Regions from separate parts of the Bradyrhizobium canariense genome, predicted to be linked through region 1. Evidence: riboswitches for the same ligand, from Rfam matches in the RefSeq annotation. Region 1 holds a riboswitch; the other holds the start of a gene.
What was found. A riboswitch is a leader RNA that binds a small molecule or an ion and turns the genes downstream of it on or off. The one in region 1 is predicted to bind glycine.

Region 1 (7,163 bases):
TGCCGAGACCGGCGCTCGGGCCGACGGATAAGGCAAATCATAGGAGAAGTCAGTCATTTTGCACCATACCAACGCATGAGCGTTTCATTGATCGACGATTAAGTTCTGGCGAGAAATACTTCTTCGACCCAGCGCGTATTGACGTCGTTTGCCACGTAGTCGTTATTCAGGAGGATGGATTGATGGAAAGGAATCGTCGTTGATACGCCCTCGACTTTGAAAACAGCCAGAGCAGCTTTGGAGCGCTCGATCGCTTCGTTCCGTGTGCCGGCATGGACCACAAGTTTCGCGATCAGCGAGTCGTAGTATGGGGGTACAAATGTGCCGGCTTCACAATGCGTATCGATCCGAAGTCCCTCACCCATCGGAAGGAGCCAGTTCTTGATCCTTCCTGGGTTAGGTCGAAATCCTGCGTCGGCATCCTCCGCATTGATACGAAACTCGATCGCATGCCCCTTCGCGGTCGTATTTGGCATTCCGTCGATCGGCATACCTGACGCTATGCGCAATTGCTCTTCGACGATGTCGACGCCCATAATCATCTCGGTGACAGGGTGTTCGACCTGGATTCGGGTATTCATTTCGATAAAGTAGAATCGTCGGCTCGGGCGATCGAAGACGAATTCGATGGTGCCCGCGTTGCGATAGTTGATTGCACGCGCCAAAGCGACGGCCGCATCGGATATTTCACGACGTATCGCACTGTCGAGTTCATAAGACGGCGCTTCTTCAAGAAGCTTTTGATGCCGTCTCTGGATCGTACAGTCACGCTCGCCGAGTGCCCGGACATTGCCGTGGGCATCGGCCAGAATTTGCACTTCGATATGGCGGATGTCTTCAAGGTAGCGTTCCATGTACATACGGCCATCGCCGAATGCAGAAAGCGCCTCGGCGGATGCACGGGAAAATGCTTCCGCCAATTCCCGCTCTTCTCTCACTACCCGCATGCCTCGCCCGCCACCACCAGCCGCAGCCTTGAGCAACAACGGAAAGCCGATCGCTTTCGCTTCGAAGGTTGCATCGCGGACATCCGCTAGCGGCTCGATCGTTCCCGGAACGGTAGCTATTCCTAGACTGGCCGCGGCCTTGCGGGCGTTCACCTTGTCGCCCATCGCGACGATTGTTTCGGCGGCTGGTCCAATAAATGTGATGCCGTTTTCCTCACAGGCCGACGCGAAGGCCGCATTTTCCGACAAAAACCCGTAGCCTGGATGAATCGCGTCGCACCCTTGCGCAATCGCAGCCGTAATAATAGCCGATGCGTTTAAATAGCTTTTTGCCGATGCCGATGGCCCAATACAAATCGCTTTGTGTGACATCCGGGTGTGAAGCATTCCCCGGTCGGCCTCGGAAAATATCGAGACGACCTCCAGGCCGGATGCGAGAGCGGACCGCGCGATCCGAACGGCAATTTCTCCACGATTGGCTATGAGAACGCGCTTCACTCCGAGGCATCCTCTTTGATGACCATGATCGTTTCATTGAACTCCACCATCGTCGCGTTCTCTGGATACACTGCAGAGATCCTTCCAGAGCGTTCGGCTCGAACGGTATTCATGACTTTCATAACTTCGATGATGCACAAGGTCGCGCCCGCCTCGATCTTTTGGCCCACCTCAACAAAGGGAGGCGCGTCAGGCGATGGAGACCGATAAAAAATGCCGAGCATGGGGGATTTGATTTCCGTTCCGGGTACGCTTGGCGCGCGAGACACCGGAGAGGTCGTCGGAGGTGCCAAAGGCGCTGCCGAGGCGGTTCCGATCGGCGCGAGCCCGGATGGGAGGCTCGTTCGAACGGTTGGCTGCTTGTCGTCTATCTTGATCGCCTTACGAAGCGCCAGTTGGACCTCACCGTCTCGAAACCGGAGCTCGCGGCATACCGAACGATTGAACAACTCGATGATGGTGACGACGTCGTCTTGATCCATGCTGCGTGTCACACTGCGTATCCTTGCCGATAACGTGCTTTGAATTGACGTTTGCCAACGGCACAAAAATGAGCCAATTTGGGCTTTTCGGTCAACGGATGGTGACGACTGTAACTAAGCCTTTGTTTGAGAAGAAAGATGTTGTTTTGAAAGTGCGTACCAACGCGACAATTGGTTCGATGGAGGATGCAGTGTCAGCAAAACTCGTGTCAGGACTCGCGGCAGTACGGCGCCTTCTGGATGGCGGAATTTATCCGGTGAATTCACGGCTACCGCCGGAACGAGAGCTTGCCGGCAAATTAGGCATCAGTCGCGGTTTGCTGCGCGACATTCTGGCCAAGCTAGAGGCCGAGGGCCGGATATGGCGGCACGTCGGACAGGGGACGTTCGTTGGCGGCCGGGCACCACAATCTCGCGATGAAATGGCATTAATCAGCAAGCGATCCAATCCGGCAGAGGTGTTCGAAGCGCGCTTAGCCATTGAGCCGCAGTGCGCATCGTTCGCCGCATTACGAGCCACGGCCGACGATATTTCCAGACTTCAGCATTGTTTTCAGAAGATGGAACGAGCTCCGAATTCTTCGAACTATTTTCGCTGGGACTCGACGCTACACAGAGTTATTGCTGAAGCCGCGCATAGCAATCTTCTGCTGCACCTGTTCGATGCGGTCAATGCAACGCGCGAACAGGTCTTCTGGTCCGACCTTTACCGTACCGCGATGGCAATCGATGGCCGGGGCACCGCCGACCGAAGAGCGACTGCCTACCGGCAACATGCCGACCTCGTCGAGGCGATTGTAAGACGAAATCCGGCGACGGCCGAGCGGCTTGCGCGCAAGCACATCGAAGACGTTCGCACCTATCTACTCAATAGCTAGGCAAATTACGTAGCCAGATCATGGATGCTCTTTCGCGCCGCAAGCCAGCCCTTCAGTGGCGGGTCCAGGCGTGCTGCTGCTTTCGAAGTACCCGCGGATGGTCGCTATGGCGCGCCCACAAGACGCGGCTAAGTAACTCGAACTTCGCCGGTGCCCATCCCTAACCTTTGTCGTCACTGCCGGAAAGCAGCTGGCCGCAGGCAAGATGACCCCCCTCGAGAAATTGACGTGCTTGGAAAGCTGCTGGTCGGCGGGTATTCGATTAGAGAGTGCGCACGGTCGTCCTTGTGCCCGACGAGCCGGACAGTGAAGTCGTCTCTATTACCGAATAATATAACGCGTGCAGCAAGGCTTCTTGCGCACCTTTGCTGAGCGCGCTCTTCCGAGCATCGCTAGACCGTGTGCAGGGAAGCCGATAATAATCTGCGCGCAACCGAGCAGGAAATGATCGCGGTGATTATCGATTCGCCTACGGACTAACTTGACGACCTGCCCATCGCCACTTGATCGGCAACGATCCCTGCGGTTGCAGCTGAAAGCGTCCAGCCTAGGTGGCCGTGACCGGTATTGTAGAAGACCCCTGGCCTCTTGCCAGGTCCGACCCTCGGCATCATATCCGGCATCATCGGCCTGAGGCCGCACCAGGGCACGACTCGGCTTGTATTCAGCTCCGGAAACAATCGCCTGGTCCAATCGACCAGAGGCTGAACTCGATCGGCGCGAATGTCGCGATTTGCACCACTAAATTCTGCCGTACCCGCGACCCGAAATCGATTGGGTCCAAGGCGGCTCGCAACAATCTTGGCTTTTTCATCGAGTAAGCTCACCCAGGGCGCGGCGTTCTGATTTTCCACGTCCTCAAGTTCAACCGTAATTGAGTAGCCCTTTACCGGATAAACGTTGACTCGGTCCCCAAGTTTGGCCGCCAAATGCCTGCTTGCAACGCCCGCGCAGATCACAACTGCATCAAAGTGAGCTTTGGCAACGTGACTATCCGACTGCGTCGAAGCCGGAGTCCAATTGATATCGATGCCATGATCGGACGAAAGTATATCCGAAACCTCGGCATCACTTACGAACTGAACATCTTTTCGCCGACAATAATCCATCAATCCACGCGTAAATTTATGGATATCTCCGGTGAAATCCGACGGTGTAAAAAACCCGCCGAAATATTTACCTTCTAGTGCCGGCTCGATGGAGCGAATTTCCTCAACCGAGACGGCGGTGCGGACTAAACCTCCTTCCTCGAGCAGCTTGTTTGCTTCCATCGCGCGACGGAAATCGTCGGCATCATAATAGATGTGAAGGATACCACGCCGTTCGAGATCGAAGTTTATCTCAGCTTTCTCCGCCATCGCCAGCAGATGCTGCCGGGCCGCAATGGCGAGGCGAGTTGTTGCGATCGTATTTGTTCGGTAGTTGGGAATGTTGGCGGCGAATTCAGCGAGCCAAGAATACTTGTGCCAGCTCGGGGTCAGATTAAGCGATAACGGTGCATCGTTCTGGAATAGCCATCCCATGCCCTTCATTACGGTCGACCAGCTATTCCAAACCTCAGCATTACTGGCGGAAAGCTGGCCACCATTGGCATAGGATGTCTCCATCGCCGCATAACGATGTCGATCAAATACGGTGACTTCGTAACCCTTTTCACGAAGAGCATAAGCAGTCGTTGCACCGGTGATACCGGCGCCGATTACAGCGATGTGCGGCACTGAAGTTTTCTTTCGACCAGAGTGAAGACATGGTTCGAAAGTCGTTCGAACCGGCTATCCCCATCTGTCTCGGTACCTGAGAGCTTGATCCGCCGCTCCTCAGAGCTTCAGACTTCCCCTTCGGTGGACGCTCGAAGCGTCACTCTCCAGATTGTCCAACGATGCGGTCCTTTGTGCCTGAGAGTTTCCCGGGGGGTTGCTCCTTCGGCGCCGACGCTGGCCTAGCCAACGCCGATCTCTCCCTCATCGTCTGGTCGGACGATTTTGTATCGCAGATGTTCTTGCAGGACGCAAGACACTTAAGCCTGCGCACTCGCTCTTCTTATTCCGTTGGCTTAAGATGGCAGGCGCTGGCTTACTACCTCTCGAGACAGCGCGCACGTCAATACTCTCCTCAAGAGCGTCGATGATGGCCCCGCGGGTCTCAGGTTTCAGCTCGGTGAGACGAGACGCAGGCGTGCCACGGCGTTTCTGCAGATACAGGAACACAGCTCCTTCAACTAGACGCCGGACTTCGGAAGAGCCAAGTGGCAGCGCCATCCACCACTTCATTCTTTAGATCGTCGAGTGCCGATTGCTCCGCGGGTGTCAGCGGCTCTCCCACGAGTTCGTCGTGCGACCAGGCAGCCGAGCCTTGCAAGATGCTGCTCTGCGGCAGGAGAGTCAGTGCTGAACATCGAAGAGAAGTCCGAAGTGAGCAACTGCTCGGCGGTAAGATTCTCTACGTTTGGAGCTGAAAGAGTGTCTCCACAAGGATCGGAAAATCACCGTCGCCGGGTCCCCATTCGCCTTATGTGCAGTCTCTCCCATGCGGAAAACAAGGGCGCCAGGCCTGTAAAGGAGCCTTATCGAGCCCGGTGCCCGTGACATCGTGGTCACCGACAAGGAGCGCGAACTCCAGGCCCTGAAGATCCAGCGTGATGCCCATGATCTCGTCGCCGCCTGTCTTCACCACCGGCACGATCTGGATATTGTCACGTCGCCAGAACTGATGGCCAAGGCCGCGCGCGAGATAGAACCCGAGCGGTTTCTTCCACTTGATTGCATCTTGATTCTTGCATGGGATCAGGATCAACAACACAATCAGTTCCCTGACCTTGACAAGAGCCGTCGCCCGAGGTCGTCCGCAAAAGCAAGGCAGGTTTCCGCAAGGGAAACGCGGTCCGCGGTAGAGCGCATGATTGTCGGCGCCACTCGCACGGCAGCGCCGGTCGCTTCAATCTGATCCTGAAGTTGCGCGTCGATCTCGTCGATGACAATTCCCGAGATCAATCCACGATAGTGTTCCGCGATAGTCGTCACCGAAACCGGTCCGCCGAGTTCCAGCATAATCTTCGCGGCAGGCCCTTTGATCGCGGTGCCGCCGACGATCGGCGACACAGCCACCACTGGTACCTGCAGCGCCCGCAGCCAATCGCGGACGCCGGGAATGGCAAGAATCGGATCGATGCTAAGGTAAGGATTGGATGGACAAAAAATAACGGCTGCCGGTCGATCCGCCGCACCGATCCCGACAAGCTCGCGGTTGAATCTTGCCGATGTTGAGCCTTCGTAAGATATCTCCGAGACCGGCACCTCACAGCGCAAGCGCACAAAATAATCCTGGAACGAAAACAGATCGTCCCCACTGCGAATAACGGTCCTAACCGGCTCATCGGACATCGGCAGTATCCGCGCGACGATACCAAGGGACCGACACAGTTCGGCGGTCACCGCCGTCAGCGTCGCGCCCCCATTCAGGCGGCTGGTTCTGATGGCGTGGGTCGCGAGATCGCGATCGCCGAGACGAAACCATTCGGGACCGCCAAGCCGGGCAACCTGCTCCATGAACGCCCAACTCTCGCCCTGCAGACCCCATCCCTGGATCGGATTCGCCAGTCCGGCCAAGGTATACATCACCGTGTCAAGATCGGGCGAGATGCGCAGGCCGAGATGTTCAAAATCATCGCCGGTGTTGACGACCACGGTCAGCTTCTCGCGCAACACCTGCGCAAGACCGTCGGCAAGCTTCGCGCCACCGACGCCACCCGCGAGGGCGATCACCTTACCCGAACTTGCATTCAACGAAACAAATCCTTTTCTATTGGACGCAGCAAACCACGCGCGGTACCACGCTGTGACGGCACAGCCAGCCCACGCGCCAGCACGACCGGAAATCCCTCACCAGCCTGTCCCATAACCAGCGATGCCGCGGCCGCCAGTTCGTCGGCCCATCCAACCTCCGTCGTCTCGAGTAGCCGGCCGTAGAGGTCGGGCCTCCCGCGCAAGTCGAGCAGAGTCGGCGTGCCGCTGGCGCCGATGGTCGTGCCGATCGTGCCGTTACGCCAGGCGCGGCCGATGCTATCGATAACGAGCACTCCGATTTCCACGCCGGCTTGCCTCCTGAACGCATCGCACATGAGCTGCGACGAGCGATCTGGATCGAGCGGCAACAGCAGGGCGCAATCCGCGCCGTCGACGTTCGACCTATCGATGCCGGCATTCGCCAGAATCATGCCCAGCCGATGTTCGACAATAAGGACGCCAGGCCTCGCGCGAACGACCGCCGCCGACTCGGACAGGATCAACTCGACAAGCCGTACATCCTTTCGAGTCACGGCAGCAAGTTCGATCGCTCGGGGAGACGGGGTCACATTCCTC
Region 2 (7,163 bases), 3.6 Mb from region 1:
AGGAAGGGCGCAAGATGCGCTTTGACGCCGATCGGTCCCATGCCCGGGCCGCCGCCGCCATGCGGGATGCAGAAGGTCTTGTGCAGATTGAGATGGCTGACATCGGCGCCGTAATCGCCGGGCCGCGACAGCCCGACCTGCGCATTCATGTTGGCGCCGTCGAGATAGACCTGGCCGCCATGGCTGTGCACGATGTCGCAGATCTCGCGAATATGCTCCTCGAACACGCCATGGGTCGAGGGATAGGTGATCATCACGGCGGCGAGATTTTTCGAATGCTGCTCGACCTTGGCGCGCAGATCATTGACATCGACGTCGCCGCGCTTGTCGCAGGCGACCACCACGACCGTCATGCCGACCATGCTTGCGGACGCCGGATTGGTGCCGTGCGCCGATGAAGGAATCAGGCAGACGTTGCGATGCGGTTCGCCGCGCGCGGCGTGGTAGCCGCGGATCGCGAGCAGGCCGGCATATTCGCCCTGCGCGCCGGAATTCGGCTGCAGCGAGATCGCGTCATAGCCGGTGATATCGCACAGCCATTGCTCCAGCCGCGCAAACAATGCGTGATAGCCCGCAGCCTGCGCGCGCGGCGCGAACGGATGCAGATTGCCGAATTCCGGCCAGGTCAGCGGGATCATCTCGGAGGTGGCGTTGAGCTTCATGGTGCAGGAGCCGAGCGGAATCATCGCGCGGTCGAGCGCGAGATCGCGATCGCTGAGCTTGCGCATGTAGCGCAACAGCTCGGTCTCGGAGCGGTGCGCGTGGAATACCGGATGGGTGAGGAAGGCGCTGGCGCGTTTCAGCTCGGCTGGCAGCGCCTCGCGCGCGCTGGCCTCGATATCGGCGTAGGCCAACGCGCCGCCGAACGCGCGCCACACCGCCTCGACGGTAGCCGGTGTCGTGGTTTCGTCCAGCGCGATGCCGAGCGTGCCTTCACCAATCCTTAAATTGAGCTTTTCAGCAAAGGCGCGGGCAACGATTTCGTCGCGACGACCGCCGACGTCCACCGTCACGGTATCGAAGAAGGCTTCCGATTTCAGCGCAAAGCCGAGCTTGCGCAATCCGGCCGCCAGCACCGCTGTGCGGCGATGCACCCTGCGGGCGATCTCGGTCAGTCCCTCGGGGCCGTGATAGACCGCGTACATCGAGGCGATCACGGCGAGCAGCACCTGCGCGGTGCAGATGTTCGAGGTCGCTTTTTCGCGGCGGATATGCTGCTCGCGGGTCTGCAGCGCAAGGCGATAGGCCGGCTCGCCGCGTGAATCCACGGACAAACCGACGATGCGGCCGGGCAGGGAGCGCTTGAGCGCATCGCGCACCGCCATATAGGCCGCGTGCGGGCCGCCATAGCCCATCGGCACGCCGAAGCGTTGCGCCGATCCGATCGCGATATCGGCGCCGAGTTCGCCGGGTGAGGCCAATAGCGTCAACGCCAAAAGATCGGCCGCGACGATCGCCAGCGCGCCTTTCGCATGCAGCGACGCGATCGCAGGCTTGAGATCACGCACCGCGCCCGAAGTATCCGGATATTGCAGCAGGCCGCCGAACACGTCCGCGCGCTCGAGATCAACAGCGGGATCGCCAACGATCAGATTCCAGCCCAGTGGTTCGGCGCGGGTGCGCAGCACCGCCAGCGTCTGCGGATGCACTTCCGCATCGACGAAGAACGATTTGGTCTTGGCCTGCGCCGCGCGTTCCGCCAGCGCCATGGCTTCCGCCGCCGCCGTCGCCTCGTCGAGCAGCGAAGCGTTGGCGACATCAAGGCCCGCAAGGTCGCAGATCATGGTCTGGAAGTTGAACAAAGCTTCCAGCCGGCCCTGGCTGATCTCGGGCTGATACGGCGTATAGGCCGTATACCAGGCCGGATTTTCCAGGATGTTGCGCTGGATCACCGCCGGCAGGATTGTGCCGGAATAGCCTTGGCCGATCAGCGAGGTGAAGACCTGGTTCTGCGATGCCAGCTCGCGCATATGCGCCAGCGCTTCGGTCTCGCTCAGTGCCAGCCCTAGATCGAGCGGCGTCTTCTGCCGGATCGAGGAGGGCAGCGTCTCCGCCATCAGCGCATCCAGGCTTTTGGCGCCGACGGTTTCCAGCATCGCCGCGATGTCGCGCGGCGAGGGGCCGATGTGACGCCGCGCGAAATTGGTGGCGGCTTCGTTGGTCGGTTTGAACGGCGCGTTCATGGCTATCACCTTTTATTCGTATTCGTCATGCCCCGCACCAGCACCAGCCGTCATACCCCGCGAATGCGGGGTATCCAGTACGCCGTGACGCCAGCGATTGAATCGAGACGTCTCGGCGTACTGGATCGTCCGCTTTCGCGGACGATGACACTGAGTTTGATGTCGTTTCTCTGTTCATCATCTCACGCGGTATGCTTGGCGTAGGCGGCCTCATCCATCAGGCCGTCGAGTTCTTTCTTGTCTGCGATCTTCAACTTGAAAAACCACGCCTTGCCGCCGGCGTCGGAATTGACCAACGCGGGCTCGGCGGCCAGGACATCATTCACTGCGACCACTTCGCCCGAGATCGGCGCGTAGACATCGGAGGCGGCCTTCACCGATTCGACCACGGCTGCGGCTTCGGCCTTCTTCAGGCTTCGGCCGACTTTCGGCAGTTCGACGAACACGACGTCGCCGAGCTGCGACTGCGCATAGTCCGTGACGCCGATAGTGGCGACGTCGCCCTCGATCTGGAGCCATTCGTGGTCTGATGTGAACAGCGTCGTCATGAAAACCTCTTCAGCGTTTGCAAGCTTCAACGTTTATAAGTGTTGGGAACGAACGGCATCGGCGACACCTGCATCGGCAGCCGCTGGCCGCGGACTTCGGCAAAGACTGAAGATCCCGTGGTGGCGTGCGACGACGGCAGGTAGCCCATCGCCACCGGCGCATTGAGGCTGGGGCCAAAACCGCCTGAAGTGACCACGCCGATCTGTTCGGATGAGGTGCCATCCGCAAACAGCGCCGCACCCTCGCGCACCGGCGCGCGGCCCTCCGGCCTCAACCCGACGCGGCGGCGCGGGGCGCCTCTCTCAAACTGGGCGAGAATTGTCTCGGCGCCGAGGAATCCGCCGGCGCGCGCGCCGCCAGTGCGGCGGCTCTTTTGAATGGACCATTCCAGCGCGCCCTCGACCGGTGTCGTCGCGGTATCGAGGTCGTGGCCATAGAGGCAAAGCCCGGCCTCGAGCCGCAGGCTGTCGCGCGCGCCAAGCCCGATCGGCAGCACGTCACCGTCAGCCAGCAGCGCCTTGGCAAGCGCCTCGGCGTGGTCCGCCGGGACCGAAATCTCAAAGCCGTCCTCGCCGGTATAGCCGGAGCGTGAGACGAAGCAGTCGATGCCATCGACACGCTGGGGTCCGGAGTCCATGAACCGCAGGGCGGAGGCCTCTGCACAAAACTTCGCCAGCTCCGAACAGGCCTTCGGCCCTTGCAGCGCGATCAGCGCCCGATCGGGCAGCGGCTCGATCACGCAGACATCGGACAAATTGGCGCGCAGATGCGCCTCGTCCTCGGCCTTGCAGGCGGCATTGACGACCAGAAACAGGTGGTCGCCGAAATTCGCCACCATCAGATCGTCGAGGATGCCGCCGTTTTGATTGGTGAATTGCGCATAGCGCTGCCGGCCGGGTGCGACCGCCACGATGTCCTGCGGCACCAGCCGTTCCAGCGCCAGGGCGGCGTCCTCGACCCGGCCGGATTTGGGGCGGAGCGCGATCTGGCCCATATGGGAGACGTCGAACAGGCCGGCGGCGCTGCGGGTATGCAGATGTTCCCGCAGCACGCCGGGCGAATATTGCACCGGCATGTCATAGCCGGCGAACGGCACCATCTTGCCGCCCAGGGCCACATGCAGGGCGTGCAGCGGGGTACGTTTCAGCGGAGTTTGGTCTTCGCGCGCAAGCATCACTGGGCCCTCGCGGTTTTTGCCAGGACGATCCCTCGCAAAAACCTACAGAAAGCCCCATCTGTCGCTGTGCCTGAGAGTATTATCCCGTCGGCGGACACGTCAGGGACAAGACCCTTCGGCGTCTCTTTCCAGATGCTAGCAAGTCACGCGGTCCGTTTGCCTGAGAGTTTCCGGGGCGGTTGCTCCTTCGGCGTCGGCATTCAAGCCGATCTCTCCCGACGTGACTGTCTCGTACAGATAGGAAGAAAACACGGCGACCCCAACCCTGTCAACGCAGCCGCAGCATCTATCAACCAGCTTTGGTGTATTGCGGCAAGCCTATGATCCGGCTGCACAGTTTCTGGACACCGCGATCCCCCTTGTCTAAAAGCGTTGCGACATAATGTTTAGCTGTTTGCGGCGGGTTCCCGGCAGTTTTGCGATTGGATGAACATGAGCGGCGTTAACGAGATCAGGTCGACATTTCTGAACTTCTTTGCCCGGAACGGCCACGAGATCGTGCCGTCGTCGCCGCTGGTGCCGCGCAACGACCCGACCTTGATGTTCACCAATGCCGGCATGGTGCAATTCAAGAACGTCTTCACCGGCGTCGAGAAGCGCCCGTATCAGCGCGCCACCACCTCGCAGAAATGCGTCCGCGCCGGCGGCAAGCATAACGACCTCGACAATGTCGGCTATACCGCGCGGCATCACACCTTTTTCGAGATGCTCGGCAATTTCTCGTTCGGCGATTACTTCAAGGATCGCGCGATCGAGCTGGCCTGGAACCTCGTGACCAAAGAGTTCGGCCTGCCAAAGGACAAGCTCACCGCGACCGTCTATATCGACGACGACGAGGCCTTCAATCTCTGGAAGAAGATCGCGGGCCTTCCGGAGTCGCGGATCATCCGGATCGATGGCGCCGACAATTTCTGGCAGATGGGCGATACCGGCCCCTGCGGTCCCTGTTCGGAGATCTTCTACGATCACGGCGACAAGATTTGGGGCGGACCGCCGGGCTCGCTCGAGCAGGATGGTGACCGCTTCATCGAGATCTGGAATCTCGTGTTCATGCAGTTCGAGCAGCTCGAGGGCGGCATCCGCAACCCCTTGCCGAAGCCCTCGATCGATACCGGCGCGGGCCTGGAGCGCGTCGCGGCTGTGCTGCAAGGCAAGCACGACAATTACGACATCGATCTTTTCGTAGCCCTGATCCGCGCCATTTCCGAATTGACCGGCGCTGATCCGCAAGGGCCGCAGAAGGCGTCGCTGCGCGTCATCGCCGACCATCTGCGGGCGTCGTCGTTCCTGATCGCCGATGGCGTGCTGCCCTCGAACGAAGGCCGCGGCTATGTGCTGCGCCGGATCATGCGCCGCGCCATGCGCCATGCGCAGTTGCTCGGCGCGCGCGAGCCGCTGATGCATCGTCTGGTGTGGGCGCTGGTGCGCGAGATGGGCCAAGCCTATCCCGAACTGGTGCGCGCCGAAAACCTGATCGAGGAAACGCTGCGGCTGGAAGAGACACGCTTCCGCAAGACGCTGGAGCGTGGCCTGTTGATCCTCGACGAGAAGAGCAGCTCGCTTAAGAAGGGCGACATGTTCGACGGCGATACGGCGTTCACGCTGTACGACACCTACGGCTTTCCGCTTGATCTTACCCAGGACGCGCTGAAGTCGCGCGGCATCGGCGTCGATGTTGCCTCCTTCACCGATGCGATGGACCGGCAGCGCGAAAAGGCGCGCGCGGCCTGGTCAGGCTCCGGCGACACCGCGACCGAGAACGTCTGGTTTCCGCTGCGCGAGAAGCTCGGCGCTACCGAATTTTTAGGCTACGAGACCGAAACCGCCGAAGGCGTGGTCGGGGCGCTGGTGAAAGACGGCAAGGAGGTCGACAGCCTCAAGGCTGGCGAGTCCGGCGCCATCGTGTTGAACCAGACGCCGTTTTATGCGGAGTCCGGCGGGCAGGTCGGCGACACCGGCATGATGAGCGGTGACGGCGTGCGGATTCGGATCACCGAGACCCAGAAGAAGGCCGGCGATCTCTTCGTGCATCTCGGCACCGTGGAGCAGGGCACGCTGAAGCCCGGTGCGGCGCTGCAGCTCGAGGTCGATCACGTCAGGCGTTCGTCGATCCGCGCCAATCACTCCGCGACGCATCTGCTGCACGAAGCGCTGCGGCAGGTGCTCGGCGACCACATCGCGCAGCGCGGTTCGCTGGTGGCGCCGGATCGCCTGCGCTTCGACTTCGTGCATCCGAAGCCGATCACGCTGGAAGAGCTCGCCCGGGTCGAGGATATCGCCAACGAGGTGGTGCTGGAGAATGACGAGGTCACCACGCGCCTGATGGGCGTCGATGAGGCGCGCGACGCCGGGGCGCGAGCGCTGTTCGGCGAGAAATACGGCGACGAGGTGCGGGTGGTGTCGATGGGCAAGACCGCGCGCGACCATGGCCAGAACGCACTCGGCTGGTCGGTGGAATTGTGCGGCGGCACCCATGTCCGCCGCACCGGCGATATCGGTCTGATCTCGGTGACCGGCGAAAGCGCGGTTGCGTCGGGCGTGCGCCGCATCGAGGCGCTGACCGGGCGCCATGCGCGGCAACACGCCAACGAGACGATGGCGCTCGCCAAGACGGCGGCATCCGAGCTGCGCACCACGCTCGAGGACATGCCGGCGCGCATCGCTTCGCTGATGGAAGAGCGCAAGAAGCTGGAGCGCGATCTGTCGGATGCGCGCAAGAAGCTCGCGATGGGCGGCGGCGGTTCGACGAACGGCGCTGCGGCCGGCGGCAATGGCGTGCGCGAAATCGGCAACGTCAAGCTGATGGCGCGGGCGGTGGAAGGCGTCGAGACCAAGGACCTCAAGAGCCTGGTCGATGACGGCAAAAAGCAGCTCGGCTCCGGAGTGGTCGCGATCGTCGGTGTCACCGGTGACGGCAAGGCCGGCGTCGTGGTCGGCGTCACCTCCGATCTCACCTCACGCTATAACGCGGTCGATCTGGTGCGGGTGGCTTCCGAAGCGCTCGGCGGCAAGGGCGGCGGTGGACGGCCCGACATGGCCCAGGCCGGCGGCCCCGATGGGGCGAAGGCGAACGCTGCGCTTTCGGCGATCGAAAAGGCGATGGCCGGCGCCTGAGGAGGAAGACTGGCGACAACCTATTTTGGGACTTTGTACTCAGTCTTGAAAACGGTCATGGCCGGGCTTCGTCCCGGCCATCCACGTCTGTCTTGTACCGCTAAGACGTGGATGCCCGGCACAAGGCCGGGCATGACGAA

Region 2: it holds a riboswitch for glycine, as region 1 does, so the genes downstream of both, gcvT (glycine cleavage system aminomethyltransferase GcvT) here and BLV09_RS21540 (D-amino acid dehydrogenase) in region 1, are expected to answer to the same signal.

What each region holds. Positions count from the first base shown of each region.
Region 1 is NZ_LT629750.1:4,522,763-4,529,925, forward strand. Features, by position in the region: gene BLV09_RS21520 (gamma-glutamyltransferase family protein) at 1-57, opposite strand, end outside; gene BLV09_RS21525 (acetyl-CoA carboxylase biotin carboxylase subunit) at 99-1,445, opposite strand; gene accB (acetyl-CoA carboxylase biotin carboxyl carrier protein) at 1,442-1,927, opposite strand; gene BLV09_RS21535 (FadR/GntR family transcriptional regulator) at 1,972-2,805, shown strand; gene BLV09_RS21540 (D-amino acid dehydrogenase) at 3,282-4,523, opposite strand; glycine riboswitch at 4,678-4,777, opposite strand; gene BLV09_RS21545 (hypothetical protein) at 5,314-5,604, opposite strand; gene cofD (2-phospho-L-lactate transferase) at 5,607-6,587, opposite strand; gene cofE (coenzyme F420-0:L-glutamate ligase) at 6,584-7,163, opposite strand, start outside.
Region 2 is NZ_LT629750.1:324,419-331,581, forward strand. Features, by position in the region: gene gcvP (aminomethyl-transferring glycine dehydrogenase) at 1-2,183, opposite strand, end outside; gene gcvH (glycine cleavage system protein GcvH) at 2,366-2,731, opposite strand; gene gcvT (glycine cleavage system aminomethyltransferase GcvT) at 2,758-3,906, opposite strand; glycine riboswitch at 4,048-4,138, opposite strand; gene alaS (alanine--tRNA ligase) at 4,342-7,023, shown strand.